2 linked regions of the Piscinibacter gummiphilus genome follow. The protein of the gene in region 1 interacts with the protein of each later gene in a pairwise test. Links are inferred from orthologs where the notes say so. Each region holds a gene or a part of one and is shown in the gene's direction. Other genes may lie near its edges.

Region 1 (15,688 bases):
CTCAGCCCCATCACCCCACGCGGCGAGACGTCCTCGCCACCCTGCTGGCCGTTGGCCTCGCCGGTTGCGGCGGCGGCGAGCCCGACCCGCCGGCCGCGTACGAACACGCCGTCACCGGCCGGGCCGCCGTGAAGGTGCGCCGGGGCGGCCCCGGCCTGGTGGTGCTGGAGGAGCGGCTCGTGTCCATCCACGAGCAGGGGCCGCAGCGCCAGGTGGTGCTGCTGACGCCCGACTGGGGCGTCATGGGGCGCTACACCGCGCCGGCGGACTGGTCCATCGTCGATGCCGCGGCCCACCCGTCCGGCGAGACCTCCGTGGTGCTGACCCAGCGCAAGACCGTGCGCCTCGTGCGCCTCGACGTCCGCGCGGTCGTCGTCGCCGACCAGCCGTTCACCGATGCGGCCGCGGCCACCGACCCGTACTTCGACCTCGGTGGCATCGAGGACCCCACCTCGCTGCAGCCGTACCTGATGCGCGACGCCGCCCGACTCGCGCCCCTCGGCGAGGACCTGGCCCTCGTGCTGCGCACCGGGCGCAACGCCGTGGTGGCCTACCGCCTCGCCCGCTCGGCCACCGGCTGGACGACGGCGTGGCGCACCCTCGTCGAACCGGGCAGCACCGCGATGGGCCGGTTCCTGTCCGGGGGCAGCTTCGACACCTTCGGACAGCTGGAGAACCACCTGCGCGTGCACGTCGACGTGGCCACCGACGGCGGCGTGGTCGTCGGCGTGGCCGGGGTCGGCGGCCACAACGCGGTGATGGAGGCGCATGCCTGGCATTTCGGAGAACCCGTGACCGCACGGCACGGCGTGCTCATCACCCGCCTCACCGCGGACGGGCAGCGCGTGGGCACCACCGTGGTGGACACGGGGCAGATCACCGAACTGCACGCGCTGCGGTGGTCGGCGGGCGAGGTGGCCGTGGCCGGGCGCGTGCGTTCCGCCGTGGTGGCGGACGGCTCCGGCTGGAACGCCTTCGCGGCCTTCGCGGGCCCCTCCGCCCTCACCGCCGCGCCGGTGCTCGTCGACGTCGACCGCGGCGAGGTGCTGTTCGACATCGCTCCGCTGCCGAACCGCCGGTGGCTCGCCTGCGGCACGGCGGGCTACGTGCAGAACCCAGCGGGCGCGAGCATCTCGGAGGTGACCACACCGCTGCTCGTGACCATCGATGCCGACAGCGGGCAGGTCGGCCGGCTGAACGCGTGGGCCGACGGCCCGCGGCAGCTGCAGCTGCGCTCGCTGGTGGTCGAAGGCGGCCGGTGGCTGGCCGCCGGCATCACCAACGGACCGGGCACCCACTCACACGATGCCGACCCCCTCGGCCTCACGGCCGACGGGTTCGTGCACCGCGCCGATCGCCCGCCGGAGGGCTGAACCCGGCCTACTCGCCGAGGTAGGCCGCGCGCACCTTCGGGTCGACCAGCAGCGCCTTCGCGTCGCCCTTCATCGTGATCTCGCCGGACTCCATCACGTAGGCGCGGTCGGCCAGCTGCAGCGCGCGGCTCGCGTTCTGCTCGACGAGCAGCACGGTCACGCCCTGCTTCGCGATGGACTCGACCACCTCGAAGATCTTGTCGACCATGATGGGCGAGAGGCCCATCGACGGTTCGTCGAGCAGCAGCAGCTTCGGACGGGACATCAGCGCGCGGCCCATCGCGAGCATCTGCTGCTCGCCGCCGGACAGCGTGCCGGCGAGCTGCTTGCGGCGCTCCTTCAGGCGGGGAAACAGCGCGAAGACCTTGTCGATGTCGGCGTCGACGTCCGCGTCCTTGCGGATGAACGCGCCCATCAGCAGGTTCTCCTCGATGCTCATGCGCGTGAACGTGCCACGGCCTTCCGGCACCATGACGAGCCCCTGGGGCACGAGGTTCCACGCGCCCTGCCCGCCGATGGCCCGGCCGAGGTAGGTGGCCGAGCCCGACTTGATGGGCTGCAGGCCGGTGACGGCCTTCAGCGTGGTGCTCTTGCCGGCGCCGTTGGCGCCGATCAGGCTCACCACCTCGTTCTCGAAGACCTCGAACGAGATGCCCTTGACCGCCTGGATGCCGCCGTACGAGACGTGCAGGTCATCCACCTTCATCAGCAGCGTGCCGCTCATGGCGCCACCGCCTTCTGGCCGTGGCCGGAGCCCAGGTAGGCCTCGATCACCGCCTCGTTCGACTGCACCTGCGCTGGCGTGCCCTCGGCGATCTGCTTGCCGTGGTCGAGCACCGTGACCCCGTCGCACAGGCCCATCACGAGCTTCACGTCATGTTCGATCAGCAGCACCGACCTCCCGTCGTTGCGGATGCGGTCGATGAGCTGGCGCAGCACCACCTTCTCGGTGGCGTTCATGCCGGCCGCGGGCTCGTCGAGCGCCAGCAGCTTCGGATCGGTGGCCAGCGCCCGGGCGATCTCGAGCCGGCGCTGGTCGCCGTAGCTCAGCGTGCGGGCCTTGTACTCGGCGAAGGCCTCGATGCCGACGTAGGCCAGCAGTTCGCGGGCGCGGGCCTCGATGGCGGCTTCCTCGTCCTTGAAGGTCTTCGTGCGGAACACGGCGCCGATCAGGCCCGAGTGGGTGCGCGCGTGGCGCCCCACCATCACGTTCTCGAGAGCGGTCATGTCGGCGAAAAGGCGGATGTTCTGGAACGTGCGCGCGATGCCCGCTTTCGCGACCTCGTGCACCGCGGTGGGTTCGTAGGTTTGGCCGCCCAGCAGGAACTTGCCGCTGTCGGGCGTGTAGAGGCCGGTGATGACGTTGAAGAACGTGGTCTTGCCGGCGCCGTTGGGGCCGATCAGGCCATACACCTGGCCGGGCTGGATGCGGATGCTGACGTCCGACAGGGCCTGCAGGCCGCCGAACCGCTTCGAGACACCCGAGACTTCGAGGACGGCGTTGCTCATGCCTGGCCTCCCTTCGGCGCACCCTTGCGTCCGTGTTCGGGGGCCGGCCACAACCCTCGCGGCCTCGACAGCATGATGCCGATCATCGCGAGCGAGATCAGCAGCTGCCGCAGGATGGAAGCGTCCAGGCGCCCGCCGCTCATCTCCTGCAGCGGGCCGGCGACGTAGCGCAGCGTCTCGGGCAGTGCGGCGAGCAGCAGCGCACCGACGATCACGCCGGGGATGTGGCCCATGCCGCCCAGCACCACCATCGCGACGATCATCACCGACTCGTTCAGTGCGAACGATTCCGGCGACACGAACCGCTGGAAGGTGGCGAACATCACGCCCGACACGCCGCCGAAGGTGGCGCCCATGCCGAAGGCGAGCAGTTTCATGTTGCGGGTGTTGATGCCCATGGCCTTCGCGGCCACTTCGTCTTCCCGGATGGCCATCCACGCACGGCCGATGCGCGAGCGCTCGAGCCGGTAGCAGATGAACACGCTGATCAGCACCAGCACCAGGAACATGTAGTAGTACTGCGTGACGCCCGGGATCTCGATGCCGAAGATCTCCTTCGTCTTGTTCAGGTCCGAGCCGAAGAACCGGGCCGAATCGATGTCGGACAGGCCCTGCGCGCCGTTCGTGAAGTTGATGGGCTTGTTCAGGTTGGTGACGATCTCGCGGATGATCTCGCCGAAGCCGAGGGTCACGATGGCGAGGTAGTCACCGCGCAGCTTCAGCGTGGGCGCCCCGAGCAGCACGCCCAGCACGCCGGCCACGAAGGCCCCGAGCGGAATCGCGATCCAGAGCGAGGTGTGCAGGCCGTTCGGGAAGTATTCCTTGAGGGCCGGGAACTGGTTCGTCAGGTGTGGCGACGCGAGCAGCGCGAACAGGTAGGCGCCCACCGCGTAGAACGCGACGTAGCCGAGGTCGAGCAGGCCGGCGTAGCCCACCACGATGTTGAGCCCGAGGGCCAGCAGCACGTACAGCAGTGCGCTGTCGATGATGCGCACCCAGCCGGGGCCGAAGGGTTGCACGATCAGGGGCAGGATGAACAGCGCGATGGCGGCGCCGACGAAGGTCAGCAGGGTCTGGTTGCGGAGTTGCATGGTGTGGAACTCCGGTCAGGCGCGGTCGGCCACGCGTTCGCCGAGCAGGCCCTGCGGGCGCAGCGTCAGCACGAGGATCAGCACGACGAAGGCGGTGACGTCCTTGTAGTCGCTGCCGATCACGCCGCCGGTCAGCACGCCCATGTAGCCGGCGGCCAGGGCCTCGATGACCCCGATCAGCACGCCGCCCACCATGGCGCCGGCCAGGTTGCCGATGCCGCCGAACACGGCCGCCGTGAAGGCCTTGAGGCCGGGCAGGAAGCCCATGGTGTGCTGCACCGTGCCGAGGTTCGCGGCGTACATCACACCGGCGAGCGCAGCGAGCACCGCGCCGATCACGAACGTGAAGGAAATCACCGTGTCAGGGTTCACGCCCATCAGCGCGGCGGCCTTCGGGTTCTCGGCCGTGGCGCGCATGGCGCGGCCGATGCGGGTCTTGTTGACCAGGAACATCAGGCCGAACAGCGTGATGACCGTGACCACGAGGATCAGGATCTGGACCGTGTTGATGACGGCACCGCCGATGTTGTAGAGGTGCGCGTCGAGCAGGATCGGGAACGGCTTCGGGCTCGGCTTCCAGATGATCATGGCGAGGGTCTGCAGCAGCAGCGACATGCCCATGGCGGTGATCAGCGGGGCCAGGCGCGGCGCGTTGCGCAGCGGCCGGTAGGCCAGCTTCTCGATGACGAAGTTGAGGATGGCGCAGACCACCATGGCGGCGAGCAGCGCGATGAGCATCAGGAGCCACCCCGGCCAGCCGGTGCCCGAGAGGGCCGTGACCACGGTCCAGGCCGTGACGGCCCCGATCATGAGGACCTCTCCGTGCGCGAAGTTGATCAGGTTGATCACGCCGTACACCATGGTGTACCCGAGGGCGATGAGGGCGTAGACGCTGCCTAGCACCAGCCCGTTGATCATCTGCTGAATGAAGGTGTCCATCGAATGTGTGTTTTCCTGCGAATCAAGTGTGGGCGCCCGAGGGCGGTCGGCTTCTTGTAGCAAAAACACTGCCATGGCTGCGTTTCGGCACTAAAGAACGGCCGAACGCTCCTCATTGGCGGCGGATTCTAGTGGGGACACCGGGCCGCGGAGTAAGCAGAAACACCACGGCGGGCTCCCCCTCATCCCAAGGGACTATGCGCATGCTCCCCTCTTAGGGAGGACATGTCCAGCGCATGAACCCGGGTATTCTCCGGCCACGAATACACACGGGGAAACGGGGATCACGACGCGGTTCGATACGCAGCCGCGCGATCCCGATACGATGGCACTCTCGATCTACCAGCTCAAGCCGGCCTTCCAGAACCTGCTCCGCCCCCTGGCCGGCGCCCTGTTCCGGGCCGGCGTCACCGCCAACCAGGTGACCCTGTTCGCCTGCGCGGTCTCCGTGGCCTTGGGGCTCGGCCTCTACCTGGTGCCGGATTCCCGCGCTTTTGCGCTTTTGCCCGTCTGGTTTTTCGTTCGCATGGCCTTCAACGCCCTCGACGGCATGCTCGCCCGCGAGTTCGGCCAGCGCTCGAACCTCGGCGCCTACCTGAACGAGTTGACCGACGTGGTGTCCGACGCCGCGCTGTACCTGCCGTTCGCGCACCTCGCGCCGTTCGATCCGTTCTGGGTCGGCGCCTTCATCCTCGCTGCCGCGCTGTCGGAGATGGCCGGCATCCTCGGGCAGACGGTCGGCGCCTCGCGCCGCTACGACGGCCCCTTCGGCAAGAGCGACCGGGCCGTGCTGATCGGCACCCTCGGCCTCGCCGTGGCGCTGTGGCATCCCCTGCCGGCCTGGATGGGCTGGCTGATTCCCCTGGCGGTCGGGTTGACCGCTTTCACCGTGGTCCGGCGCGTGCGTTCGGGCCTCCAGGAAATCCGATGAGTGTTGCCGCGCTGACGCGCCGACCGGTGCAGGAGCACCAGTTCAAGACCCACGATGGCGTCGACCTGTTCTACCGCCACTGGCCCGCCACCGACGGACCGCGCCGCGGCGTGGTCGTGCTGTTCCACCGCGGCCACGAGCACTCGGGCCGCATGGCCCACCTCGTCGACGAACTCGACCTGCCCGGCTTCGACTTCTTCGCGTGGGACGCCCGCGGCCACGGCCGCTCGCCCGGCGCGCGCGGGTTCAGCCCGAGCTTCGGCACCTCGGTGCGCGACATCCAGACCTTCATGGCCCACCTCGGGGCCGACCACCAGGTGCGCCCGGAAGACACGTACGTGGTCGCGCAGAGCGTGGGCGCGGTGCTCGTGTCCACCTGGCTGCACGACTACGCGCCGCAGGTGCGCGGCGTGACGCTCGCGTCGCCGGCCTTCAAGGTGAAGCTGTACGTGCCGTTCGCGCGCACCGGCATCAAGCTGATGATGGCGCTGCGCGGCAACTTCTTCGTCAACAGCTACGTGAAGGCGAAGTTCCTCACGCACGACCCCGAGCGCATCGCGAGCTACGACACCGACCCGCTGATCACGCGCCCCATCTCGTCGAACATCCTGCTGGGCCTGTATGAAGCCGCCGAACGTGTGGTGGCCGACGCGGGCGCCATCACGGTGCCGCTGCAGCTGCTGATCTCGGGCGCCGACTGGGTGGTGCACGCGAAACCCCAGCACCAGTTCTTCGAGCGCCTCGGCAGCCCCGTCAAGGAATGCCACGAGCTGCCGGGCTTCTACCACGACACCCTCGGCGAACGCGACCGCGCGCCGGCCGTCGCGAAGATCCGCACGTTCATCGAGCAGCGTTTCGCCGAGGCCCCGCGGGTCGTCGACGTGCGCGATGCCCATGAGCGCGGCTTCACGTTCGACGAATCCCGTGCGCTCGCCGAACCGCTCTCCCCGCTGAGCCCGCGCGGCATCTACTGGAACACCACCCGCGCCAGCCTGAAGTGGGCGGCACCCTTGTCGAAGGGCCTGCAGATCGGCCGTGACACGGGCCACGACTCGGGCAGCACGCTCGACTACGTGTACCGCAACACGCCGCAGGGCGCGGGCCCCATCGGCCGGCTGATGGACCGCCAGTACCTGAACTCGATCGGCTGGCGTGGCATCCGCCAGCGCAAGGTCCACGTCGAGGAGCTGCTGCAGCTGGCGATGCAGACCACGCGCGACAACGGCCTGCCGCTCAACCTCATCGACATCGCCGCCGGCCACGGCCGCTACGTGCTCGACGCGGTGAACCAGAGCCCGATCCAGCCCGATTCGGTGCGTCTGCGCGACTACAGCGACATCAACGTGCGCGACGGCGCCACGCTGATCGTCAGCCGCGGCCTGCAGGAGATCGCCACGTTCGAGAAGGCCGACGCCTTCGACCGCGCGAGCCTTGCACGCGCGAAGCCCACGCCCACGGTCGCCGTGGTGTCGGGCCTGTACGAACTGTTCCCCGACAACGCGATGCTCGAGCGTTCGCTCGCCGGCCTCGCCGACGCGATGCCGGCCGGTGGCTGCCTCGTCTACACGGGCCAGCCGTGGCACCCGCAGCTGGAGCTCATCGCGCGAGCACTGACGAGCCACCGCGACGGCGTGGCCTGGGTGATGCGCCGCCGCACCCAGCAGGAGATGGACCAGCTCGTGGCCGCCGCGGGCTTCCGCAAGGTCACGCAGCGCATCGACGAGTGGGGCATCTTCACGGTCTCGATGGCCGTGCGCGAACCCCGATGACCCTGCCGCCGCTCTGGAAGCCGGGGCTCGTCTGGCTGCTCGTCCTCGGGCCGCTGTTCTTCCTGACCTACGGCTTCGCGAACCACCAGGCCGCCGCGCACGCGGTGGTGCCGAGCATCGTGTTCGACTGGGAGCGGCACATCCCGCTGTGGCCGTGGACCATCCTGCCGTACTGGTCCATCGACTTCTTCTACGGGCTGTCGCTGCTCGTGTGCCGCACGCGGCTCGAGCTGAACCGCCAGGGCCTGCGGCTGCTGACGGCGCAGGTGATCTGCGTCGTGTGTTTCCTGCTGTTCCCGCTGAAGTTCTCCACGCCGCGCCCGCCGGTGGACGGCTGGGCCGGCCAGCTGTTCGACGCCCTCGCCGGTTTCGACCTGCCCTACAACCAGGCCCCGTCGCTGCACATCGTGCTGCTGCTGATCCTGTGGGACTTCTACCGGCAGCGCCTGCACGGCGCGTGGAAGATGGTGCTGCACGTGTGGAGCGCGCTGATCGGCATCTCGGTTCTCACCACCTACCAGCACCACTTCATCGACATCCCCACCGGCCTGCTGGCCGGCGCGCTGTGCCTGTGGCTGTGGCCGCTCGAGGGCGAGCGGCCGATGTGGCAGTGGGGCGTGTCGGCGCAGCGGCGCCGCATCGCGTTCTTCTACGCCCTCGGCGCGTTCGCCTGCGTGCTGCTCGCCGGGCTCGGACGGGCCTGGTGGTGGTTCTACTGGCCGGCCGCGTCGCTCACGCTCGTGGCGCTGTGCTACGCCGCGCTCGGCGAACAGGGTTTCCAGAAACGCGAGAACGGCCACCACAGCATCGCCGCGCGGCTGCTGTTCTGGCCGTACCGCGTGGCCGCGTGGCTCAACGCGCGCGCCTGGACCATCGGGCTGCCCGGCAGCAACCAGGTGGGTGACCGCGACGTGTGGCTCGGCCGCCTGCCGCTGCCGTGGGACGGCGACCACCGCCGCTTCGGGCAGGTGGTGGACGTCACCGCCGAACTCGGCTTCCACCACAAGGGCGCCCGCTCGCACGGCTGGCTCGACCTGACCGACCCGAGCCCCGAGCACCTGCTGAACGCCGCGCGGTCGGTGGAGAAGGCCTCGCGCAACGGGCCGGTGCTGGTCAGCTGCGCGCTCGGTTTCTCGCGCAGCTCGGCCGTCGTGGCCACGTGGCTCTGCGTGTACGGCCATTGCCGCACGGTCGACGAAGCCGTGGCGCTGCTGCGCCAGGTGCGGCCCCAGGTGGTGCTACGGCCCGGGCTGCTCGCGGTGATCTCGCAAGCCGTCGACCAGGGAAAGGACGTGCGATGAGTTCCCAGCCCCTGACCCCGGCCGAACGGGCGGCCTGCGCCGTGTGTGCCGACTGGCTCGCCACGTCGACGGCCGTCGGCATCGTCGCGTGGTTCGCGGTGGCCGCGGCACTGGCCGGCCTCGCCACCGGTGGCGCACCGCACCCGGTGCTGCTGCTCGTGCCGCTCGCCGTGTTCGAACGGTTCCTCGCGGTGCGGGTCGCGCTCGACGCGCGGCTGTTCGACCGACTGGCCACCGGGTCGCTCGCGAGCCTCGACGACCTCGACGCCGGCCTGCGGCAGACCCTGTCCGTGCCGGCCTCGAAGGCCGGCCGGCCCCTCGCGCCTCGCCTCGCCGGCGCGCGGCGGCTCTACCGGTGGCAGACCGTGGCCACCGCCCTGATCGTCCTGCTGGCGATCCTCGCGTGGTGCTGAACGGAGACTTCCTCGAATGACGACCCTGAAACGGCTGCCCGGCGTGGTGGTCGGTGAGCTGATCATGTTCTTCGCGCGCGCGCTGACCGGCGTGCGCCCCATCTGGCGCGGCACGCTGCCCCGCCAGACCCAGCGCATCTACTTCGGCAACCACGGCAGCCACGGCGACTTCGTGCTGATCTGGACCACGCTGCCCGGCCCGATCCGCGACATCACGCGGCCGGTGGCCGGCCAGGACTACTGGCTTGCCTCGGCGCTGCGCCGCTTCATCGGCCGCAGCGTGTTCAACGCGCTGCTGATCGACCGGCAACCCAAGCCCGGTGAACCGACGCCGGTGGACCTGATGGCCGAATCGCTGAGCCACGGCGAGTCGCTGATCATCTTCCCCGAAGGCACGCGCAACACCACCGACGCGCCGCTGCTGCCGTTCAAGAGCGGCCTGTTCCACCTGGGCCGCCGCTCGCCCGGTGTCGAACTGGTCCCGCTGTGGATCGACAACATCCGCCGCGTGATCCCGAAGGGGCAGTGGCTGCCCGTACCGATGGTGTGCAGCGTCACCTACGGCGAACCGCTCTCGGTCGGGGCCGACGAGGACAAGGACACCTTCCTGCGCCGTGCCGAAGCCGCGGTGCTGGCCCTTCGCCCCGCCGAAAGCATCGACGCATGAGCTACTCTCCCTCGCAGACGGCGCCGTTCGAGGCCCAGACCCAGTGGCTCTTCGTCGCCGTGCTCGGCGTGCTGATCGTCGCGTCCGTCATCGGCGGCCTGCTGAAGTGGCGCGTGGCCCACGGCCAGCCGCACGGGGTCATCGACAACCTCAACAGCCGCATCAAGGCGTGGTGGGTGATGGTGCTGCTGGTCAGCCTGTCGTTCGCGTTCGGCAAGACCGGCGTGATCCTGCTGTTCCTGTTCATGTCGTTCGCCGCGCTGCGCGAGTACGTCACGCTGACCTACACCCGCACGGCCGACCACCTCGTGCTCGCGCTGATGTTCTACGTCGCGCTGCCGCTGCAGTACTACCTGATCTGGATCGAGTGGTACGGGCTGTACTCGATCTTCATCCCGGTGCACGTGTTCCTGATCATGCCGATCCTCGCGAGCTTCGGCGGCGACACCAACCGCTTCCTCGAACGCACGGCGAAGATGCAGTGGGGGCTGATGATCTGCGTGTTCTGCCTGTCCCACCTGCCCGCGCTGCTCACGCTCGACATCCCCGGCTACGAGGGCCGCAACCTGCTGCTGATCGCGTACCTGATCATGGTCGTTCAGGGCAGCGACGTGCTGCAGTACGTGTGGGGCAAGCTGATCGGCAAGCGCAAGGTGGCGCCCACGCTGTCGCCGTCGAAGACGGTGGGCGGGCTCGTGGGCGGCATCGCGTCGGCCACCGCGCTCGGCTCGGCGCTCTACTGGTGCACGCCGTTCAACCCGTGGCAGGCGGCGCTCGTGTCGCTGGGCATCTGCCTGATGGGGTTCCTCGGCGGGCTCGTGATGTCGGCCATCAAGCGGGACCGCGGGGTGAAGGACTGGGGCGCGATGATCGAGGGGCACGGCGGGATGCTGGACCGGCTCGACTCGGTGGTGTTCGCGGCGCCGATGTTCTTCCACGTGGTGCGGTACTGGTGGACGCCGTGACAAAGAATGGGGCTTCTCTCACTGAACCAGACGCCATTGCTGCCAGGGAAAACCGGCTCGGTCGCAGACATCCCTGATGAACAGGGCCAGCCGGGCCGATCGAGCTCCCGTCGACTCGATCGGCAGCGCAGCCTGGCCACCTCGAATTCGATTGTGGGGCTGCACATCGCCGCAGGCGATGTGCGCCTCATCAAGCACGATGCGAAGCGAGCCGGCGCTGTTGAATCCCCCGTTGGAGGCGTCGAGAAGCGCAGCGGCTTGGGGTTGCCGCCGCGTAGCGGCGGTCGAGCCCACTTGTTTGAGCCCGAAGGGCGAGTTGTGGGCGAAGCCCCAAGCCGCGAGCATCGCAGAGCAGTCCTGGCCGGCGAAGCCGGGCAGGACCGCCGGATCGGGGGCGCTCTTTGCCCACTTTCTCGCGTGAGAAAGTGGGTCGGCTGCCGGGCCGAGACCCGGCGCGGCCTCACCCGAAGAGAAAACTCCACGCCAGATCACTCGACACCACGCACGTTCGACGCCTGCAGTGGGTCCCGGCCTTCGCCCATTGCTGTTCGGGGAAAACCAGACGCCCTCAAAATACTTGTCATCCCGGCGCAGGCCGGGACCCTCGGCCTTGTCGGATGCGCGGCGTTGAACATCGAGACACTGCGCCTCGGCACGAGGGCAGCAAGCCATCGCGGAGGACTTTCTGGAGCCTGAGCGGGGTACAGCGCCCAGGGTCCCGGCCTGCGCCGGGATGACAGCTTGTTTTTGCGATGCGATCGAGTCACGACATCGGCAGATGCGTTGCATCCCGCTCGGGATCGGGCCTGTCGCCGATCTCCCGTTTTTTCCCCGGACAGCAATGTGCCTTCGCCGGGATGACGAGTGTTTTGAGTTCGTCTCGTTTTCCCCAAACGCCAGAGCCCACGGCCGTCACTTCCGCAACCGCGGTCTCACAACATCACCCCAGAAGTTCGGCGATTTCTTCCAGCGTGGGGCGTTGGGCCGGAATCACCTGAAGTTGTCCACCCAGCGCGGCAGCCACCCGCGCGTATGAGGAGGCTGCCACTCCCGGACGGCCAGACTCCACATGGATGACCTTGAGGCGGGGCAACCCAGCCATTGCCGCCACGTCGACCAAGCGCAAGCCACGCTCCTGACGCATCGCCTTGAGGCGACGTCCCAGGACTACAAGATTGGATTCGAAGTCACCCATGGCAAAAGTATTGAATGTGATACTTCGAGTCGCCAGGGTATCACATTCGATACCTTCTCCCCGCCGAAGAGGCAAGAGCCTCGCCTTAGTCTTCCCCCACCCCTCGCGCCCGATCGTCCAGGTCCCGCAAGTGCGCCAGCTTCTCCGCGATCTTGACCTCGAGCCCGCGCGGCACCGGCTGGTACCACCCGGGTTCCGCCATGCCGTCCGGCAGGTAGGTTTCGCCCGCGGCATACGCCCCCGGCTCGTCGTGCGCGTACCGGTACGCCTTCCCGTGCCCCAGCTCCTTCATGAGCTTCGTGGGTGCGTTGCGCAGGTGGATGGGCACCTCACGCGACTTGTCGCGCTTGATGAAGGCCCGCGCCGCGTTGTACGCGTTGTACCCGGCGTTGCTCTTCGGCGCGATGGCGAGGTAGATCACGGCCTGCGCGAGGGCCAGTTCGCCCTCGGGTGACCCGAGCCGTTCGTACGTGGTGGCCGCGTCGTTGGCGAGCTGCATGGCCCGCGGGTCGGCAAGCCCGATGTCTTCCCACGCCATGCGCACGATGCGGCGCGACAGGTACTTCGCGTCGGCCCCGCCGTCGAGCATGCGCGTGAGCCAGTACAGCGCGGCATCGGGGTTGGACCCGCGCACCGACTTGTGCAGTGCGGAGATCTGGTCGTAGAAGTTGTCGCCGCCCTTGTCGAAGCGCCGGGCGTTGAGCGTCAGCGCGTTCTGCAGGAAAGCCGGGTCGATCACGTCGACCTTCGCCGCGCGGGCGGCCGTGCCCGTCTGTTCGAGCAGATTGAGCAGGCGGCGGGCGTCGCCGTCGGCGTAACCCACCAGCGTGTCGATGGCGGCGCCCTCGAACGTGAGGTGGGTCAGCACCGTCTCGCGGGCGCGTTCGACGAGCTGCTTCAGCTCGTCGTCGGTCAGCGCCTGCAGCACGTAGACCTGGGCGCGCGACAACAGCGCGGAGTTGACCTCGAACGACGGGTTTTCGGTGGTGGCGCCCACGAAGGTCACGAGGCCCGACTCGACGAACGGCAGCAGGCCGTCCTGCTGGCTCTTGTTGAAGCGGTGGATCTCGTCGACGAACAGGATGGTCTTCTTGCCGAGCGCGAGGTTGTGCTCGGCCTGTTCCATCGACGCGCGGATGTCCTTCACGCCCGAGAACACAGCGGACAGCGCGATGAACTCGTAGCCGAAGGCGCTGGCGGTCAGCCGCGCGAGCGTGGTCTTGCCGACGCCCGGCGGCCCCCAGAGGATCATCGAATGCGGCTTGCCCGACTCGAACGCGAGGCGCAGCGGCTTGCCGGGGCCGATCAGGTGCGACTGGCCGATCACCTCGTCGAGGTTGGCCGGGCGCAGCGCCTCGGCCAGCGGCGCCGCCGGGGCGGAGTCGAACAGGTCGGCCATGAAGGGCTTATTGCTCCAGCACGTCGGCGCCGGCCGGCGGCACGAAGCGGAAGTGCGCGGGGTCGACCGCGACGTTGGTCTGCAGGTCGGTGAAGGTCAGGTCGGAGCGCTGCCCGAAGCTGTCGACGATCTCGATGGCCGCGAGCTGCTTGCCCTTGAAGCCGATCTGGATGGACTGGAACTGCCCGTCCTTCGAACGCGGCAGTGCCTGGGCCCACGACAGGCCGTTGCGGTCGGGCTGGGGCTTCAGGTCGAAGTCCTTGTCGAGGTCGCCGCCGGCGAGCAGCGCGGCCGGCGTGGCGCCGATGGCCGCGCTCATCTTGCGGGAGCTCGCCTGGTTCAGGTCCTTGTCGTAGATCCACACCTTCTGGCCATCGGCCACGATGGCCTGGTCGAAGGGCTTCAGGTACGCGAAGCGGAAGCGGTTCGGGCGCTGGAACTCGAACTCGCCGGACGACGTCTTTTTCTTCTTGCCGTCAGGCGACGTGACGACCTGCGAGAACGCGGACTTGCCGGACTTCACGTCGCGCACGAACTCGCGCAGCGTGTCGACGGCATCGGCGCGGGCGGCCATGCTGGCCAGCAGCAGGCCGGCCGCGGCCAGGGACTTCAGGAACGGTGTGTTCATGCGGGGCGGGGGCTGGCGGGTCACTCGTCGCGCTTGGGCACGATGAGGTCGCGGTTGCCGTTGGTGGCCATGCTCGTTACGAGTCCGGACTTTTCCATTTGTTCCAGCAGGCGCGCGGCGCGGTTGTAGCCGATGCGCAGGTGGCGCTGCACGAGCGAGATGGACGCGCGGCGGTGCTGCAGCACGACGGCCACGGCCTGGTCGTACATCGCGTCGCCCTCGCCGCCGCCCTCACCCACCGGCACTTCGCCGTCGGCGCCGCCGTCACCCAGCACCCCGCCCTCGAGGATGCCTTCGATGTAGTTGGGTTCGCCGCCCTGTTCCTTCAAGTAGTCGACGACACGGTGCACCTCGTCGTCGCTGACGAAGGCGCCGTGCACCCGCACCGGCAGGCCGGTGCCGGAGGCCATGTAGAGCATGTCGCCCATGCCCAGCAGGGCTTCCGCGCCCATCTGGTCGAGGATGGTGCGGCTGTCGATCTTGCTGCTGACCTGGAAGCTCAGGCGGGTCGGGATGTTGGCCTTGATCAGGCCGGTGATCACGTCGACGCTCGGACGCTGCGTGGCGAGGATCAGGTGGATGCCGGCCGCCCGCGCCTTCTGCGCGAGGCGGGCGATCAGTTCCTCGATCTTCTTGCCCACCACCATCATCAGGTCGGCGAGTTCGTCGATCACCACGACGATGAACGGCAGGCGCTCGAGCGGCTCGGGCTGTTCCGGCGTCAGGCTGAACGGGTTCGGAATGCTCTCGCCCCGCTCGACGGCGTCGGCGATCTTCTTGTTGTAGCCGGCGAGGTTGCGCACGCCCAGCTTGCTCATCAGCTTGTAGCGGCGTTCCATCTCGCCGACACACCAGTTGAGCGCGTTCGACGCCTGCTTCATGTCGGTGACGACCGGCGCCAGCAGGTGCGGGATGCCCTCGTAGACGCTCATCTCGAGCATCTTCGGGTCGATGAGGATGAGGCGCACGTCGCGCGCCTCGGCCTTGTAGAGCAGGCTGAGGATCATCGCGTTGATGCCCACCGACTTGCCCGAACCGGTGGTGCCGGCCACGAGGCAGTGCGGCATCTTCGCGAGGTCGGCCACGACCGGAGCACCGACGATGTCCTTGCCGAGGCCCATGGTGAGCTGCGACGACGCGTCGTTGTAGACGGCCGAGCCCAGGATCTCCGACAGGCGGATCATCTGGCGGCGCGCGTTCGGCAGCTCGAGCGCCATGTAGTTCTTGCCCGGGATCACCTCGACCACGCGGATGCTGATCAGGCTGAGCGACCGGGCCAGGTCCTTCGCGAGGCCCACGATCTGCGAGCCCTTCACGCCGGTGGCGGGTTCGATCTCGTAGCGCGTGATCACGGGGCCGGGCGAGGCCGCCACGACCCGCACCTCGACACCGAAGTCCTTGAGCTTCTTCTCGATGAGGCGCGAGGTCATCTCGAGCGTCTCGGGCGTCACGGTCTCCTGGCGGCCCGGGGGCGCGTCGAGCAGGTCCACCTGCGGGAGCTTCGTGTC
Region 2 (15,669 bases), 4.2 Mb from region 1 along the record:
GGTGTCGATGCCAACGCCGCCCCTTCGGAGGCGGCGCTCGCGCCCGACATCGCGTCCCACCTGCAGCACCTGCAGGTCGAGCGCAAGCTCGCGCCCCGCACGCTGGCGCTGTACCACGAGGCGCTCCTGCGCCTGCAGCGTTTCGCCGAGGGGCAGCCCGTCGAGCTGCGCCGGGCCCAGGTGCACCACGTGCGGCGCTGGGCCGCGCAGCTGCGCGCCAGTGGCCTCGCGCCGCGCAGCATCGCGCTGGTGCTGTCGGCCTGGCGGGGCTTCTACCGCTGGCTGGGGCGCGACGGGCTCGTCGACCTGAACCCGGTCGAAGGCGTGCGCGCGCCGAAGGCGGCCATCCCGCTGCCGAAGGCGCTGTCCGTCGACCAGGCGGTGACCCTCGCCGAAGCGCCCGCGGAACACGACGACCCCGCCATCGCCGCGCGCGACCAGTGTGTCGTCGAGCTGCTGTACGGCTGCGGGCTGCGGGTCGGTGAACTCGAGGGCCTCGACCTCGTGGCCGGGCCCGAGACCGCGGGCTGGATCGACGCGGCCGACGGCCTCGCCCACGTGTTCGGCAAGGGCAGCAAGCGGCGCGGTGTGCCGGTGGGCGGGCCCGCGCTGAAGGCGCTGGCCGGGTGGCTCGCGCTGCGGTCCACGATGGCGCGGGCCGACGAGCCGGCGCTGTTCGTCAACCAGCGCGGCACGCGGCTCACCGCGGCGCAGGTGCGCGCGCGGCTCAAGCGGCGCGCGGTGCAGGCGGGCCTGCCCACGCACGTCCATCCGCACATGCTGCGGCACTCGTTCGCGTCGCACGTGCTGCAGTCCAGCGGCGACCTGCGCGCGGTGCAGGAGCTGCTGGGCCACGCGAACATCCGCACCACGCAGGTCTACACGAAGCTCGACTTCCAGCACCTCGCGAAGGTGTACGACGCGGCGCATCCGCGGGCGAAGAAGAAGTAGCGCGACAATCCGGGGCATGAAGACGATCGTTCTGAGGGAGGGCAAGGACCGCTCCCTGCGCAAGCGCCACCCCTGGGTGTTCCCGGGCAGCATCGCCAGCGGCAAGGCCGACCCCGGCGAAACCGTGCGGGTCAACGCCCACGACGGCAGTTTCCTCGCGTGGGCGGCCTACAGCCCCGCGTCGCAGATCCGCGTGCGGGCCTGGAGCTTCGACCAGGCCGAGCGCATCGACGCCAGCTTCTTCGAGCGCCGCATCCGCGAGGCCGTGGCCATCCGCGCGCGGTTGCCCATCGCGAGCGACGGCGTGCGCCTGATCCATGGCGAGGCCGACGGCCTGCCGGGCCTGATCGTGGACCGCTACGGCGACACGCTGAGCGCCCAGTTCCTGTCGGCCGGCATCGAACGCTGGAAACAGGTCATCGCCGACCATCTGCTGAAGGCCACGGGCCTCACGCGCCTGTACGAACGCAGCGACGCGAATGCACGCGAACTCGAAGGCCTGCCGCAGGTGACCGGCTGGCTGCGCGGCGATGGCCCCACCGAGATCACGATCCGCGAACACGACTGGCAACTGACCGTGGACGTGGCCGAGGGCCACAAGACCGGTTTCTACCTCGACCAGCGGGACAGCCGCAAGCTCTTCGCCGACACCGTGCGCCACTTCGGCTGCCAGCGTGTGCTCAACTGCTACAGCTACACGGGCGGCTTCAGCGTGGCTGGCCTCTCGGGCGGTGCGGCCCACGTGACGAGCGTGGACTCGTCGGGCCCGGCGCTGGCGCGGGCCACGGCCCACGTCGCGCTCAACGGTTTCGACGCGTCGCGCCACGAGGCACTGGACGCCGACGTCAACGCCACGCTGCGCGAGTTCGTGCGCCAGGGCCGGCGCTTCGACGCCATCGTGCTCGACCCGCCGAAGTTCGCGCCCACGGCCGCCCACGCCGAACGCGCGGCACGCGCCTACAAGGACATCAACCGGCTCGGCTTCATGCTGCTGGAGCCGGGCGGCCTGCTGTTCACGTACTCGTGTTCGGGCGGCATCAGCGCCGACCTGTTCCACAAGATCGTGGCGGGCGCCGGGCTGGACGCGCCGGCCGACGGGCTGATCTACGCCCGCACGGGCGCGGCGCCGGACCATCCGATGACGGTGACGTTTCCGGAGGGGGAGTACCTGAAGGGGTTGGTGGTGCTGAAACGCTGAGCGTCATCGGGTCGCGAAAACAAGGTTGCCATCCCGGCGTAGGCCGGGATCCTGTGCGTCCGCCGATGATCCCGGCCTGCGCCCATTGCTGTCCGGGGAACTTGTATCAAGCAAAGGCCAGATCCATCTGGCCCGCCTTGAAGGCTCTTAGCTCGGTTCGTCGTCGTCGGCTCTCGGTGGTTTTCTCGCGCCGCCCGACTCGCTCGAACAGTGTTGCTGTCAACTCGTTCAACCGCGTTCGCAAGCTGCTCTCGCCCTGCTTTCCTGCCTGCTCCAGCACCAGGAGCAGGTAGGTGATCAGTGCCGTCATCACCTGGATCCGAACAGCATTCTCTGTTCGCGCGCAGAACTTCTTGATGTTCAGGTTCTGCTTGATCCACTTGAAGAACAGTTCCACCGCCCAGCGCTCCTTGTAGAGCGCTGCGATCTCTGCGGCGGGTGCGTTCAGATCGTTGCTGGCGAACACCAGCGGCGTGTCGCCGGGCCGGTGCACTTCGATCCGACGCAGCGGTTCGACGTAGCGGTTGTATCGGCCACCGCCGGGCCTGCGGTTGGTCAATCGAACAACTTGATCCTTGAGGATGACGCCCTCGTCTGCCTCTACGATCTCCCGCTCCGCCACCACCTCCAACTTCACGTTCATCTTGAACCGGGTCACGAACCGCGCGCCCTCAGCGTCGATGTCGTGCCACCAATTGAAGTCGTAGTACCCCTTGTCGAAGACGTAGGTGGCGTCCCGCTCGATCGGTACGGGCAGCGCCGCCGTCAGATCGTTGACGTTGGTGGCCGTCATGCTCTGCCACCAGGGCGTTGCACTCCCGTGCTCGTACACCATGTGCAGCTTCAGGCCCTGCGTGGAGCGCACCTTCGTCGGAGCCGCCCACTCGTCGAAGCCGCGTCCCTTCAGGCTCACCGTCGTCGAGTCGATCAGGAACAGCAGGTCGCTGTACTCCCTGCGCACCTTCGGCTTGAGCATGTTCATCAACGCTCGAGCCGTGTCGCCGAACACTCGCCAGTCACGGCGCTTGTTGGCGTCGCCCAGCGTCGAGTGCGTCAGGCGTCCCGCGCCCAAGTGGTAGTGGTGGTTGCTCTGAGCGTTGAAGCCGGTCGCGATGTCCCGCAGCGAACTCGACTTGGACACCTGGGCATAGACCATCGCCACCAAGTGCCCCCAGCTGTCGAAGCTCTTGCAGTATCGATCAGCGTCGTATCTCTCGACTGCCTTGTCGAACGCCCCGCGTGGGAGCAGCTTCAGGAACTGGTGGAACCGGCTTATGCTTTGCATGTTGCGGGGGTTTGTTGATCGAGTTGGCGCTCTGGGATTTATCCCAAATCACCAACCCTCGCAACAACTTACCGCTCAGCACTCAAACTTTCCCCGGACAGCAATGGGCCTGCGCCGGGATGACATGCTGTTCAGGGCTGGGTGCAAAGGGCTATCAGCCCATCCGCACGCAGTCGCGCCCCGCATGCTTGGCCGCATACAACGCCGCATCCGCCCGCGCCAGCAGCTCCTCCACCGTCTCCTCCGGCCGGCACACCGCGACCCCGAGCGACACCGTGACCTTCAGGTCCGGATGCAGCCGGTTCCATGCGTGTTTGGCCACCCCGTCGCGCACCCGCTCGGCCGCGATGTGGGCCGACGATTCGTCTTCGGTGGCCGTGAGCACCGCGAGGAATTCCTCGCCGCCGTAGCGGCCCAGGCGGTCGGACGTGCGCATCTCCGCCGAGGCGCGGCGCGAGAAGGCGCGCAGCACCTCGTCGCCCACCGGGTGCCCGAAGCGGTCGTTCACCTGCTTGAAGTGGTCGATGTCGAGCAGCACGATGGAAAACGACTGGCCGGTGAGCTCGAACTTGCGGTGCTGCTGGTCGAGCAGTTCCATCACGCTGCGCCGGCTCAGCGTGCCGGTGAGGCCGTCGCGCGTGGCGCGGCGGTGCATCTTCTCGAACTTGGCCTTGAGCTTCGCGTTGCGCTGCATCAGCACGTCGCGCAGCTGCAGCCCGTACAGGTCCAGCAGCGTGACCCGGGCCAGCACGAGGGCGAACCACGCGGCGCTCACCACCCGCTGCCCGAGGTTGCCCGTGGGCAGCGCCACGTTCAGGCCGCCCCAGGCGAGCACCCCCGCCACCCCGATGGCGATCAGGGCGGACGTGGACAGCACCGCCATGCGCGACACCCGCATCGCGCCGAAGGCGTTGATGACCAGCAGCATCATCAGCAGCGGCACGCCGACGGCCGGCACCCACATCACGAAAGCGAGGTGGATGGCGGAGTGCACCAGCATCTGCGGCACCACGAGGAACGGGTCGGCGAGGCCTTCGCTCTTGCCCGAGCGGAGCAGCACCCAGAACACGCCGCACGCCACGGCGCCGGCGCCCGCGTAGGCCCAGGGCGCGAAGCCGTCGATGGCGCCGAAGCGGGCGAAGCCGAGCAGCAGCAGCGTGTCGAGCGTGTAGCTGGCGAGCACGACCCCCAGCATGCGCAGGCATTGGCGCTGGCGTTGGGCACGCGCCGCGGCCGTCAGGGGCTGCGACTCGTCGTCTTCGTCGTCACGGGCTCGGGCAGAAGCGATGGCGGACATGGATGGTGGCGGCGGCAAGGCATGGCGTGGCCACGCGCAGGCGCGGCCCATCGGGGTCGTTATCGGCGGGCGGCCGCCGGGCTTGAACGGCGGATGGGCGGCAACTCGACCGCGGGCTCGAACTTGGCACGCTTCACGCTGAAAAATGCCTTCACGTTGCGCACGTTGGCGTCCTGCGTGAAGAGGCGGTGCACCACGGCGTCGTACGCCGCCATGTCGGCCACCTGCAGCACCAGCACGAAGTCCGGACCCGGGGCGACACGGTAGCACTGCTGAACCGCCGCGTCCCCTGTGGCACGGGCCTCGAAAGTGACCAGATGTTCGGCCCCTTGCCGGTCCAGCGTCACCTCGGCGATGGCCGTGAGGCCGGCCCCCAGCTTTTCCGTCGACAGGATGGCCACCCGCCGCTCGATCACCCCGGCCTCCACCAGGCGCCTGACCCGGCGCAGGCAGGTGGCCGGGGAGGTGGACACCGCGGCCGCCAGGTCCTGGTTGGACATCGACGCGTCGCGCTGCAGCACCCCCAGGATGCGGTGGTCGGTCTCGTCCAGATCGTCGAAAACGAGAGATTCTTTCGTTCTTTCTTCGTTCATGAACGAATTATCCGTGATTGCGAGGTAGTGATGGATTATTTCGATTTTGCGCAAACTTCGCAAACTTCCATCTTGAATCCCTCCCTACCATCCCCGAACTTTGTAGACACCCTGGGGAGAGATTTCATGTGTGGCATCGTCGGCGCCGTCAGCACCCGCAACATCGTTCCGATCCTGATCGAAGGCCTCAAGCGCCTCGAGTACCGCGGCTATGACTCCTGCGGCGTGGCGGTCCACCAGAACGGCCAGCTGCGCCGCGCCCGCAGCACGGCCCGCGTGTCGGAACTGCAGCTGAACGTGGAATCCGACGGCGTCGCCAGCGGCACCGGCATCGCCCACACCCGCTGGGCCACCCACGGCGCCCCGGCCGTGCACAACGCCCACCCGCACTTCTCGCACGGCCCCGGCTCGGACGCCAACACCGCCACGTCGGGCCGCATCGCCCTCGTGCACAACGGCATCATCGAGAACCACGACGAGCTGCGCTTCGACCTGAAGAACAAGGGCTACGTCTTCGACAGCCAGACCGACACCGAGGTCATCGCCCACCTGGTCGACCACCTGTACGACGGCGACCTGCTCGACGCCGTCCAGCGCGCCACGCTGCAGCTGCGCGGCGCCTACGCCATCGCCGTCTTCTGCAAGGACGAGCCGAACCGCGTGATCGGCGCCCGCGAAGGCTCGCCGCTGGTGCTGGGCGTGGGTGAGGGCGGTGCCGAACACTTCCTCGCCAGCGACGCGATGGCCCTGGCCGGTGTCACCGACCAGATCATCTACCTCGAAGAGGGCGACGTGGTCGACATCCAGCTGGGCAAGGTGTGGATCTCCAGCCGCACCCCCGAAGGCCGCGTGTACGGCGCCACCGCGGCCACCGCCGCCCAGGCCTTCAAGCCCGTGCAACGTGAAGTGCGCATCGTGCACGCCCACACCGGCGCCGCCGAACTCGGCCCGTACCGCCACTTCATGCAGAAGGAAATCTTCGAGCAGCCGCGCGCCATCGCCGACACCCTCGACGCCGTCGAGAGCGTCACCCCCGAACTCTTCGGCGACGGCGCCTACCGCGTCTTCAAGGACATCGACTCGGTGCTGATCCTCGCGTGCGGCACCAGCTACTACAGCGGCTCCACCGCGAAGTACTGGCTCGAAAGCATCGCCAAGATCCCCGTCAGCGTCGAGATCGCCAGCGAGTACCGCTACCGCGACAGCGTGCCGAACCCGCGCCAGCTCGTCGTCACCATCACGCAGAGCGGCGAAACCGCCGACACCCTGGCCGCCCTGAAGCACGCCCGCAGCATGGGCATGAACCACACGCTGACCATCTGCAACGTGGCCACGAGCGCCATGGTGCGGGAATGCGAACTCGCGTACATCACCCGCGCCGGCGTCGAGATCGGGGTCGCCTCGACGAAGGCCTTCAGCACGCAGCTCGTCGGGCTGTTCCTGCTGACCCTGTCGCTGGCCCAGGTGCGAGGCCACCTGACCGAAGCGCAGGAACTGGCGCACCTGAAGGCGCTGCGCCACCTGCCTGTCGCCGTGCAAGCCGTGCTGGCCCTGGAGCCGCAGGTCATGGCCTGGGCCGAGGAATTCGCCCGCAAGGAAAACGCGCTGTTCCTGGGCCGCGGTCTGCACTACCCGATCGCGCTGGAAGGTGCGCTGAAGCTGAAGGAGATCAGCTACATCCACGCCGAGGCGTACCCGGCGGGTGAACTGAAGCACGGCCCGCTCGCCCTGGTCACCTCGGAGATGCCGGTCGTGACGATCGCGCCGAACGACGCGCTGTTGGAGAAGCTGAAGAGCAACCTGCAGGAAGTGCGGGCGCGGGGTGGCGAGCTGTTCGTGTTCGCGGACTCGGATTCGCGGATCGAGTCGTCGGAAGGCGTGAAGGTGATCCGGATGCCGGAGCACTACGGGGCGCTGTCGCCGATCCTGCATGTGATTCCGCTGCAGTTGCTGGCGTATCACACCGCCTGCGCTCGGGGCACGGACGTGGACAAGCCGCGGAACCTGGCGAAGTCGGTGACGGTGGAGTGATTGAAAGGGGCTTCGGCCCCTTTTGTGGTTTGGAACAATAAAGTCTGTCGGGCGTCAATCAAGTCCGTCGGACTCGTGCTCTGAGCAAGGGAGGCTGACGGTCATTGCCATGATGTCGAAGAGGCCGCCGGTGACGCCAAGCTCAAGACCGGACTCTCACGTCCCGTCCTCCGGTCCAGGAAGAGCGTTCTGGCGGGGGGGCCTCCGTCGAAGCCCGTGACCCGTGGGGCGCCAGTTCCTGATGTCGTTCCACGAAGACCGCAGCGCTTGCCTCAGGCCCTTGCCCTCGGACTCCGGATCGAGCAACTCGGCAACGGGTCGAGCCAGCCGTGCGCCGAACACCAGGGCCCAGATCGGGAGGAGCGCGAAGTACGGGGTCGGTTCGAACAGGTGCGTTGACTTGTAGATCTCGTGCATGGGGGTTTGGTCCATGCGTTCCCTGGTCGTCCGGTAGGCCGTCAACGATGCGTCCGCGTGGAGCTTTCGTCCCGGAGGGATCAAATCTCTGCCGATTCCGAGGACCTCTTTTTCCTGCATGCAGCGTGCGCTCATGCAGGGGGTGGCCGAGTCCGTTGCGATGCAACTGGCGCCTGGGCTCAGGGCTACCGAGGTCGAGAAGTTGCGGGAGACGTAGCGCACGTCGGTACGGGGGCAGTGCTGGACGATGTCTTTGGTGTGCTCGTCGACCCGGGTGCGACGATGGGCGATCCGGCTCGCTGCAAGACAAGGTGAGTCCGCGGCCTTGACGTCGTGGTCCAAGTCGAGCTGGGCATCCGCGACGGCGATGCCGCCGGGGCAGTTGGCGGCGACCAGCCGCGCGCCATCGAGCGATGCCAGCTGATCCCAACTCGATCGCAAGGCCTCGTCCCACTGCTGCGAATGATCTTTCCAGAGAAGCTGACCAAAGGCGAGAAGCGCGACGGCGATGCTTGCGGCTGAGGTCGAGGTCCAGAGGAGATCGATCCCCGCCGAGAGCCGGCGCCGAGCGGCGCTGGACGTGTGCAGCAAGCCGCGGAGGGCCACGCCGAAGCCGAACAACGCGGCCAGAGAACAGAACCACCAGGAAGCAAACCACGACATCGACTGCAAGGCTGACGGATACAAGCTCTCTCCTGTTCGAGGTGGGCGCCCCCGCGTTGAAGTCGACGGGGCGAGGATGGGTGAAGTCAAGACGTTGTCGACACTCCGAAGGCCCTCTTGAGTCTGAGGACGACGCCAGGTCATCCGGGAAGGTCGGGGTCGGGGCTGCCCGCTCGCTGAGGCACAGCGTCACGCAGCGGACACCTGGAAGCGCTAGCGTGCCGGTTGTTACCACTGTCGCCTCTCCCCCATGTCTTTCGCTGTCCCGTTCCACCGTGCCCGCTGGGCCGCCTTCACGCTCGTCGCCCTGATCGCCGCCTGCGGAGGCGACGACGACGAGGTCGCTCCGCCCGCTTCGCAGATCGCCTCGCTCAAGCTCGTGGGCAGCACCTCCATCGCGACCGGCACGATGTTCGACGGGGTGGAGTTCGGCGGCATCTCGGGCCTGGACCGCGCGGCCGATGGCACCTTCTGGGCCATCTCGGACGACCGTGGCGGCGAACGCGGCACGCCGCGCTTCTACAACCTGGCGATCGACCACGACGCCGCGGGCGCCGTGACGGTCCAGGTGCGCTCGCAGCGGTACATGCTGCGCGAGGACGGCACGGCGTTCCCCGCCAACGCGCGCACGGTCGACCCCGAAAGCATCCGCCTCGCCCCCAACGGCAACCTGTACTGGTCGTCGGAGGGCAACTGGTCGGCCACGGCCGGGAGCCTGTTCCAGCCCTTCGTGCGCGAAATGAAGGTGGACGGGACGCACGTGCGCGAGTTCGCGATGCCGGCGATGTACCGCTACGTCGACAACACCACCACCGGCGCACGAAGCAACAAGCTGTTCGAGGCGCTGGCGGTGGCGCCCGACGGCACCGTGTACGCGGCGAACGAGGATGCGCTGGTCCAGGACGGCCCGCTCACCACGATGCAGGCCGGCAGCGTCGTGCGCGTGACCGCCTTCGACCCGGCGACCGGCCAGCCGAAGGGCCAGTACGCCTACCAGGTGCCGGCCATCCCGGTGGACGCGCCCCCCGGCGCCGCATTCGGCCCCGACAACGGGCTGTCGGAGATGATCGCGGTGGGCAACCGCCAGTTCATCGCCGTCGAGCGCGCCTTCGCCGTCGGCATCGGCAACACCATCCGGCTCGTGCTCACCGAGATCCAGGAGGGCACGACGAACGTGCTGAACACCGCGTCGCTCACCGGGGCGACCTACACGCCGATGACGCGCCGCCTGCTGCTCGAGATGCCCATCACCTGGCAAGGCGTCAAGCTCGACAACATCGAGGGCATCGCGTGGGGGCGGACCCTCGCCAACGGCAACCGCACGCTGGTGCTGGTGGCCGACAACAACTTCACCGCCCAGACGCAGTCGACGCAGTTCATCGTCCTCGAAGTCGTGATGCAGTGACGGGGCGGACGCTGCCGGGAGGCGACCGCTCCCCCAGCACCCCCGCCATCGCCCCCAGAAACCGCTCGAACGCGATCGGCTTGGTCCAGTAGTCGTTCGCGCCTTCGGCCAGCGCTCGCTCGACGTCGCCGGGCATCGCGCTCGCGGACAGCACGACGATCGGCACGCGCCGGGTCGTCTCGTCCGCGCGCAGGGTGCGCAACACTTCCAGTCCGTCGACGTCGGGCAGCTGCATGTCGAGCAGCACGAGGTCGGGCACCAGTTCCCGCGCGCGGGCGATGCCGCTGCGCCCGTCGGTGGCGGTGTGGACGGTGACGCCGGGCCAGCGGGCGAACAGGCTCTCGATCAGCAGCGTGTTGACGGCGTTGTCCTCGACGTAGAGGACGGCGCCCGTCGGCAGGGCCGGCGCCGCCGGGCCGGGGAGGGCGCCGGGCACGGTGTCCTGCGGGATGGCCTGGAGTTCGGCGCGGGGGATGTGCACCCGCACTTGTGTGCCCACCTCCACCTGGCTGTCGACGGTGATCGATCCGCCCATCAGGGCCATCAGCTGCCGCGACAGGGCGAGGCCGATGCCGGTGCCCTCGACGGTGCTGCGTTCCCGCCCGAGCCGGTTGAAGGGCTCGAACAGCCGGGCGAGCTGCTGCGGGGTCATGCCGATCCCGGAGTCGGCGACCTCGATCGCGACGTCGCCGTCCTCGGTGGGCAGGACACGCACCCGCACGCCGCCGTCGGGCCGGTTGTACTTGATGGCGTTGGAGAGCACGTTGAGCAGCACCTGGCGGAGCCGGGTGGCGTCGGCCCGCACCGCGGTCGCCGGTGGCGTGTGGTGTGCGGCATCCAGCGTGACGCCGAGCTGGGCGGCGAGCGGGCGCGCCATGTCGAGCACCTCGTCCAGCAGCGATGGGAGCAGCAGGGCGCGGGCGTCCACCTTGATCGTCCCGGACTCGATGCGCGCGAGGTCCAGCACGTCGTCGATGAGGGTGAGCAGGTGCCAGCCCGCGTGCCGGACATGGTCCAGTTGCACGCGCTGATCGGGCGTGAGGCGTTCGGCGGCTTCCTCGCGCAGGATGGTCGAGAACCCGAGGATGGCATTGAGCGGCGTGCGCAGCTCGTGGCTCATGTGCGAGAGGAACTGCGTCTTCGCCCGGTTGGCCGCCTCGGCTTCGGCCTGCGCACGGCGGGCCTCCTCGGCCTCCTGCAGTTCGGTGATGTCCAGCACGAGGATCAGCAGGCAGGCCTGCTCCAGGTACTCCAGCGGCTCGGCATTCACCAGCACCCGGCGCGCCCGGCCGCGGATGTCGATGGAGCGCGCGAGGAAGTTCCGGGCGCGTCCCTCGCGGGCCACGAGGGCGTAGAAGACCTCGCGGTCCTCGGGCACCACGCCGAACCCGAAGTCGGCGGTGGCCTTGCCGATGAAGTGTTCCCGCGGCAGGCCGTCCCGCTCGCAGACGGCCTGGTTCACGTCGAGCACGCGGCGGTCCCGGGTCGACACGATCGCCGCCGGCACGGGCGCCGCCTGGAACAGCTTGCTGAAACGCTCCAGGCTCGCCTGGGCCTCCCGCATCGAGTCCACTCGCTGCTGTTCGCTCGCGAGGAAGTCCAGCGCGAAGGACACATCCTGGCTCATGCGGTCCAGCAGTTGCAGCAGGGGCGCGTCGAAGTAGTCGCGCTCCGTCGCCGACAGCATCAGCACCGCGGCCACGCGCTCGCCCCGCCGGAAGGGCAGCCACACCATCGCATGGATGCCGTTCTGCGCGGCGAGGCGATGCCAGCTGGTGGTGAGCGGGTCGTGCTGGTAGTCGTTGCAGACCCGGCGCTGGCCGTCCCCCAAGGCGCGGGCCGTGTACGAGTCGCGGTACGAGGGCGACGCGGGATCCCATTCCACCGGGATGCCGGCGAGGATGCGGGCCGCGGGGCCGGCCGTGATCTCGCGGCGCGCCAGGCCGTCCCGCATCAGGTACAGGCAGGCCATCTGCGCGTGCCCGGTCTCGACGCAGATGTCGCAGATGGCCTGGTACAGGGCCGCGGGGGCACGGATCCGCAGCACGGCCTGGTTGGTCTCGGTGAGGGTCTGGTAGTAGTTCGACATGCGTTCGGCTTGCGCCCGGGTCGAACGGTGGTCGAGGGACTGCTGGAGCAGTGAGGCGGCCAGCTGGGCGATGCCGGAGAGCACCGCCGCCGGGACGGCGTAGCCTGCCAACAGGTGCAGCGGGTCGGACCCGCCCGCGAGCGCCACCAGCAGGCCGGCGGGCGCGGCGATCAGACCGGCCGCCAGCACCCACGGGCTGGCGCGGCGAGGCCGGGCGCCCAGGCACAGCACCGCGCCGCCCAGGTCGATCCACACGAGGGCCAGGGCCGCCCAGGTGGGCGAGCCCGCGAGGGACGCGGCGAGGGCCAGCGCGAGCGCGGGAAGGGCGAGCGCGAGGAGTGGCCCGCGGCGCCGCGCGAACGGCCAGGCGAGTTGCGCCAGCAGTCCGACCGACCAGCCGATGCGGGCGCCGCACGCGATGACGAGCCCCGCTCCGGCGGGCACGACCGCGGCCGGCCCCGGCATGCCTTCGGCCCACGCGAGCACCGCCGTGATGGCGGACGAGGCCCCGAACCAGCGGAAGGCGGGGTCGCGGTCGATGCACCACACCGCCCACTGCAGGAGCGCGACGATGGTCAGGATGACGGCGATCGCGCCGGGGCCTGCCAGCTGCGGAGCAACGGGAGCCATCTTGCACCTCCCCTCGTGGCCGTGAGATCCCTTCACGCGAGGCGGCGAGCCGTGCGCCGCCGGTCCCGGGCCGGTGGCGAATCATGCGCCTTCCCGGCGCGGACCGCCAGCGTGCGGTCCCTCCCGTGAACCGGCGTCTTCCCGGCGGGTCCGAAGTCCATCGGGGCGCAGACCGTGCGAACGGCGTGATGGTCTGTGCAGCGCTCTTCACCAGGAAGCGATGGCGCCCCTTGTGCCGACAGCGCTCGAACAGCGGGTTCGGGCACTCGACCGTTGCTCGAATCGACGATGACGGTCAGGTCGATTCGGCTCTCGCCATCGCGCGACGCAGGAGGCGAACGAGGCGCACCTTGAGCCTGCTCGTGGTCCAGCGGCCGGCTTGGCGGTTGCCGCGCCGACTGACCGCTTCGCAAGTGGCGCACACCCCGGTCGGCAATAATTCCGTCCCCTCGTCCTCGCCTCCGCCCCCACTTGACCCTCGACCCGCCCCCCGACCGCAAGGCCCGCCCCTGGTACCTGGCCGCCGCCCTCGTGGTCCTGCTGCTGTCCGCCGTCCTGGGCGCCTCCTTCGTCGGCTGGGCCTACTGGCGCCAGCAACCGGACTACGCGAACACCTATCTGACGAACCGCGGCGCGCAGCTCGACGTGGCCCTGCCCGACACGACGCGGATGACGCTCGATTCGTCCACCCGCGCCGAGGTCCTGCTGTACGGCTCGCGCCGTGTGGTGCGCCTCTCGACGGGGCAGGTGGTCTTCGAGGTGCCGCAGGACGGTCGCCCGTTCGAGGTGCAGGCGGGGCCGTGGCGCATCGAGACCGCCGGCGCGCGCTTCGCGGTGCGCCATACCCCGAGGGTCGACAAGGACACCCGGGGGCAGGTGGCGGTGGAGGAGGGCCGTGTGCAGGTGCGGATGGGCGGTGCCACCGTGGACCTGGGCGCGGGCGAGCAGGTGGCGGGCGATGCGACGGGTCGGCTCGGCGCGGTCTCGCGGGTCGCCCCGGACGCCATCGCCTCCTGGCGATCGGGCCGCGTGTCCTTCGACGCCACGCCGCTCGTCGAAGTGCTCGCCGAGTTCGAGCGCTACGGGTCCACGGGCCTCGTGCCGGCCGACCCGCAGGTCGGCGCGTTGCCCGTCACCGGGATCTTCGACCCACGCCGGCCCGAAGACCTCCGCCGCAGGTTGCCCGAGCTGCTGCCGGTGCGGCTCCAAGCGCGGGGCCAGTTCACCGAGGTCGTCGACGCGCGTTGACGGCGCCCGGCCGTGCGGATCCTGGATCGGCGTGGACGTGCGATGCGGGATTGAAGAACCGCCGCGCCCGGCCTAGTGTGGGTGGTGACTTCGTGTCCTCTCACCCGCATCAGGAGAACCCCATGTCTCATCCCCTGCGTTCCAGCTTGCTCGTGCTGACGCTCGCTGCCGCTCCCTGGGCCGCGCAAGGCGCCACCCCGTTCCACATCTCCGGCACGTTCTCGGGCACCACGTGGGCTGACCATGCCTATTACACGGAACCACGCCCGCCGCTTTCCTATTACCAGGACGCGCCGGCCACCGGCACCTTCGACATCTTCGTGCCCGCGCCGGTCCATCACCCGGTGGCGGATCCCGACGACCGCTCCTACTGGCTCAACGGCGCGGGCGGCTACCTCTCGATGACGTTCGACATCCAGGGCGAACACTTCGAGGTGTTCCAGGGCTCCCCGAGCGAACCGTGGGGCTTGCCGAGCATCATCCTGCTGAGCGACTACGGTTCGACCACCCAGACGGTCCACTTCATGACCGACTTCATGCCCAAGTACGGTGGTGGCGGGGCGTCCATCACCGGCCTGCAGGGCAGCCTCTTCGATGATCACGATGCCACCACGCTGCGGGCCAACGCGGGCGATCCGCTGACCTTCAGCTTCGGGTTCGTGTCGTCCGAGCTCGGCTACCGATTCAGCTTCGAAGACCTCGACGTGACGTGGGCTTCGGTCGCCGCACCGGTGCCCGAACCCGCCACGGCGGCCCTGCTGCTGGCCGGACTGGCCCTCATCGGCGCAACGCGCCGGCGTCGCTGATGCTGACCGTCGCCATGGTCAGAACGTCGACGGCGCCAGGTACGGCATGCTCCACAACGTGACCTGCAGCGTCACCGACTTGAACCACGCTGCATGCATGGCGTCCACTTCCGCGGCCGTGTGGCCCTTCTTCGCGAGGAACGGCTTGATGGTCGCCGTGATCGGCACGATGAACGCGATCAGGTAGCGCAGGTGGATGTGCTGCGACGGCGACACGATGCCGTCCGTCAGGTTCTTGCGCGCGCTCGTGTGGCGCAGCCCGATCTCGTACTGGTAGTCGAGCCACGCGCGGTCGTACTGCGCGGCACAGGTGTCCTGGATCCACTGCCCGAACCGTCGCCGCACGGCGCCGAGGTAGGCCGGGCTCGGCTGGCCGTCGGCGCCGCTGAAGTACTTCACGAGGTGCGGGTGTCCGCCGACGAAGCCATACCAGACGTCGAGGACGGCTTCGACCTGGTCGCCGAGCACCTCGCCCGCGAGCCGCAGGTGGTGAAGATCGGCGTCGCCGAGCAGAACGGTCTGCTTGAGCAGCGCGAAGTCGGCATCGCTCAGCGGCGAGGGGGTGACCTGGGCGGTGCCGTACGTGTAGCCGGGAATGGCGGTGGTGGAGGCGTTCATCGGGATTCCTTTCTGCGGGGCGTGTTCACCCGGTTCGGGCGCAGGCTGAGCCTACGCACGCGCCGCCGAACGAAGAAGGGTCCGATGGGAGAGAAGGACGCCGTGCCTGGGATGAGTTCCCTGCTCCACCAAAGCAGGAGGACGGGATGGGCCGACCGCGGGTCGGCCCATGCGTCTTGTCACTGGTTCAGGTCGACGCGGTACACCGTGTAGCTGCCGTCACCGGCGTTGATGCCGGTGTCGTCGGCCCGCTCGACGCTGATGTTGCCCAGGCCCGCGGCCTGCGCCACACCCAGCGAATCCTTGGCGGACTTGAACAGCACCTTGCCCGCCGTCGCCACCTTCGTGAACGTCCAGCTGCGCGCCGAGCCGTTCGCCGCACGCGTGATGTTCTGCTTGCCCTTGACGTAGTTCAGCACCACCTCCCGGTTCGCATCG

Evidence for each region.
Region 2: the proteins of A4W93_RS22515 (region 1) and glmS interact in binary tests that used the Escherichia coli proteins (3 or more experiments, as listed by UniProt). The link is inferred for Piscinibacter gummiphilus from one-to-one orthologs.

Annotation. Positions count from the first base shown.
Region 1 is NZ_CP015118.1:4,916,189-4,931,876, forward strand. What follows is about bases 6,762-9,760. They hold A4W93_RS22515 (phosphatase PAP2/dual specificity phosphatase family protein), read left to right. Parts: upstream 6,762-7,608; coding sequence 7,609-8,913; downstream 8,914-9,760. Other genes in these bases: A4W93_RS22510 (bifunctional alpha/beta hydrolase/class I SAM-dependent methyltransferase), read left to right, coding at 6,762-7,612; A4W93_RS22520 (hypothetical protein), read left to right, coding at 8,910-9,326; A4W93_RS22525 (lysophospholipid acyltransferase family protein), read left to right, coding at 9,343-9,760. Also shown: A4W93_RS30140 (hypothetical protein), read left to right, coding at 1-1,373; A4W93_RS22485 (ABC transporter ATP-binding protein), read right to left, coding at 1,381-2,097; A4W93_RS22490 (ABC transporter ATP-binding protein), read right to left, coding at 2,094-2,882; A4W93_RS22495 (branched-chain amino acid ABC transporter permease), read right to left, coding at 2,879-3,973; A4W93_RS22500 (branched-chain amino acid ABC transporter permease), read right to left, coding at 3,989-4,912; A4W93_RS22505 (CDP-alcohol phosphatidyltransferase family protein), read left to right, coding at 5,238-5,843; more of A4W93_RS22510, read left to right, coding at 5,840-6,761; more of A4W93_RS22525, read left to right, coding at 9,761-9,993; A4W93_RS22530 (phosphatidate cytidylyltransferase), read left to right, coding at 9,990-10,958; A4W93_RS29885 (hypothetical protein), read right to left, coding at 10,977-11,303; A4W93_RS22535 (helix-turn-helix domain-containing protein), read right to left, coding at 11,899-12,153; A4W93_RS22540 (replication-associated recombination protein A), read right to left, coding at 12,239-13,552; outer membrane lipoprotein periplasmic chaperone LolA, read right to left, coding at 13,560-14,180; A4W93_RS22550 (DNA translocase FtsK), read right to left, coding at 14,201-15,688.
Region 2 is NZ_CP015118.1:698,724-714,392, forward strand. Bases 4,923-7,902 are described here. They hold glmS (glutamine--fructose-6-phosphate transaminase (isomerizing)), read left to right. Parts: upstream 4,923-5,450; coding sequence 5,451-7,355; downstream 7,356-7,902. Other genes in these bases: A4W93_RS03200 (Lrp/AsnC family transcriptional regulator), read right to left, coding at 4,923-5,324; A4W93_RS03210 (hypothetical protein), read right to left, coding at 7,512-7,902. Outside these bases: A4W93_RS03180 (tyrosine recombinase XerC), read left to right, coding at 1-951; A4W93_RS03185 (class I SAM-dependent rRNA methyltransferase), read left to right, coding at 968-2,149; A4W93_RS03190 (IS4 family transposase), read right to left, coding at 2,256-3,434; A4W93_RS03195 (GGDEF domain-containing protein), read right to left, coding at 3,589-4,731; more of A4W93_RS03200, read right to left, coding at 4,791-4,922; more of A4W93_RS03210, read right to left, coding at 7,903-8,459; A4W93_RS03215 (esterase-like activity of phytase family protein), read left to right, coding at 8,686-9,840; A4W93_RS03220 (ATP-binding protein), read right to left, coding at 9,812-12,559; A4W93_RS03225 (FecR family protein), read left to right, coding at 13,031-13,807; A4W93_RS30230 (PEP-CTERM sorting domain-containing protein), read left to right, coding at 13,930-14,613; A4W93_RS03235 (protoglobin domain-containing protein), read right to left, coding at 14,632-15,231; A4W93_RS03240 (bifunctional 2',3'-cyclic-nucleotide 2'-phosphodiesterase/3'-nucleotidase), read right to left, coding at 15,411-15,669. UniProt on the Escherichia coli protein: Catalyzes the first step in hexosamine metabolism, converting fructose-6P into glucosamine-6P using glutamine as a nitrogen source.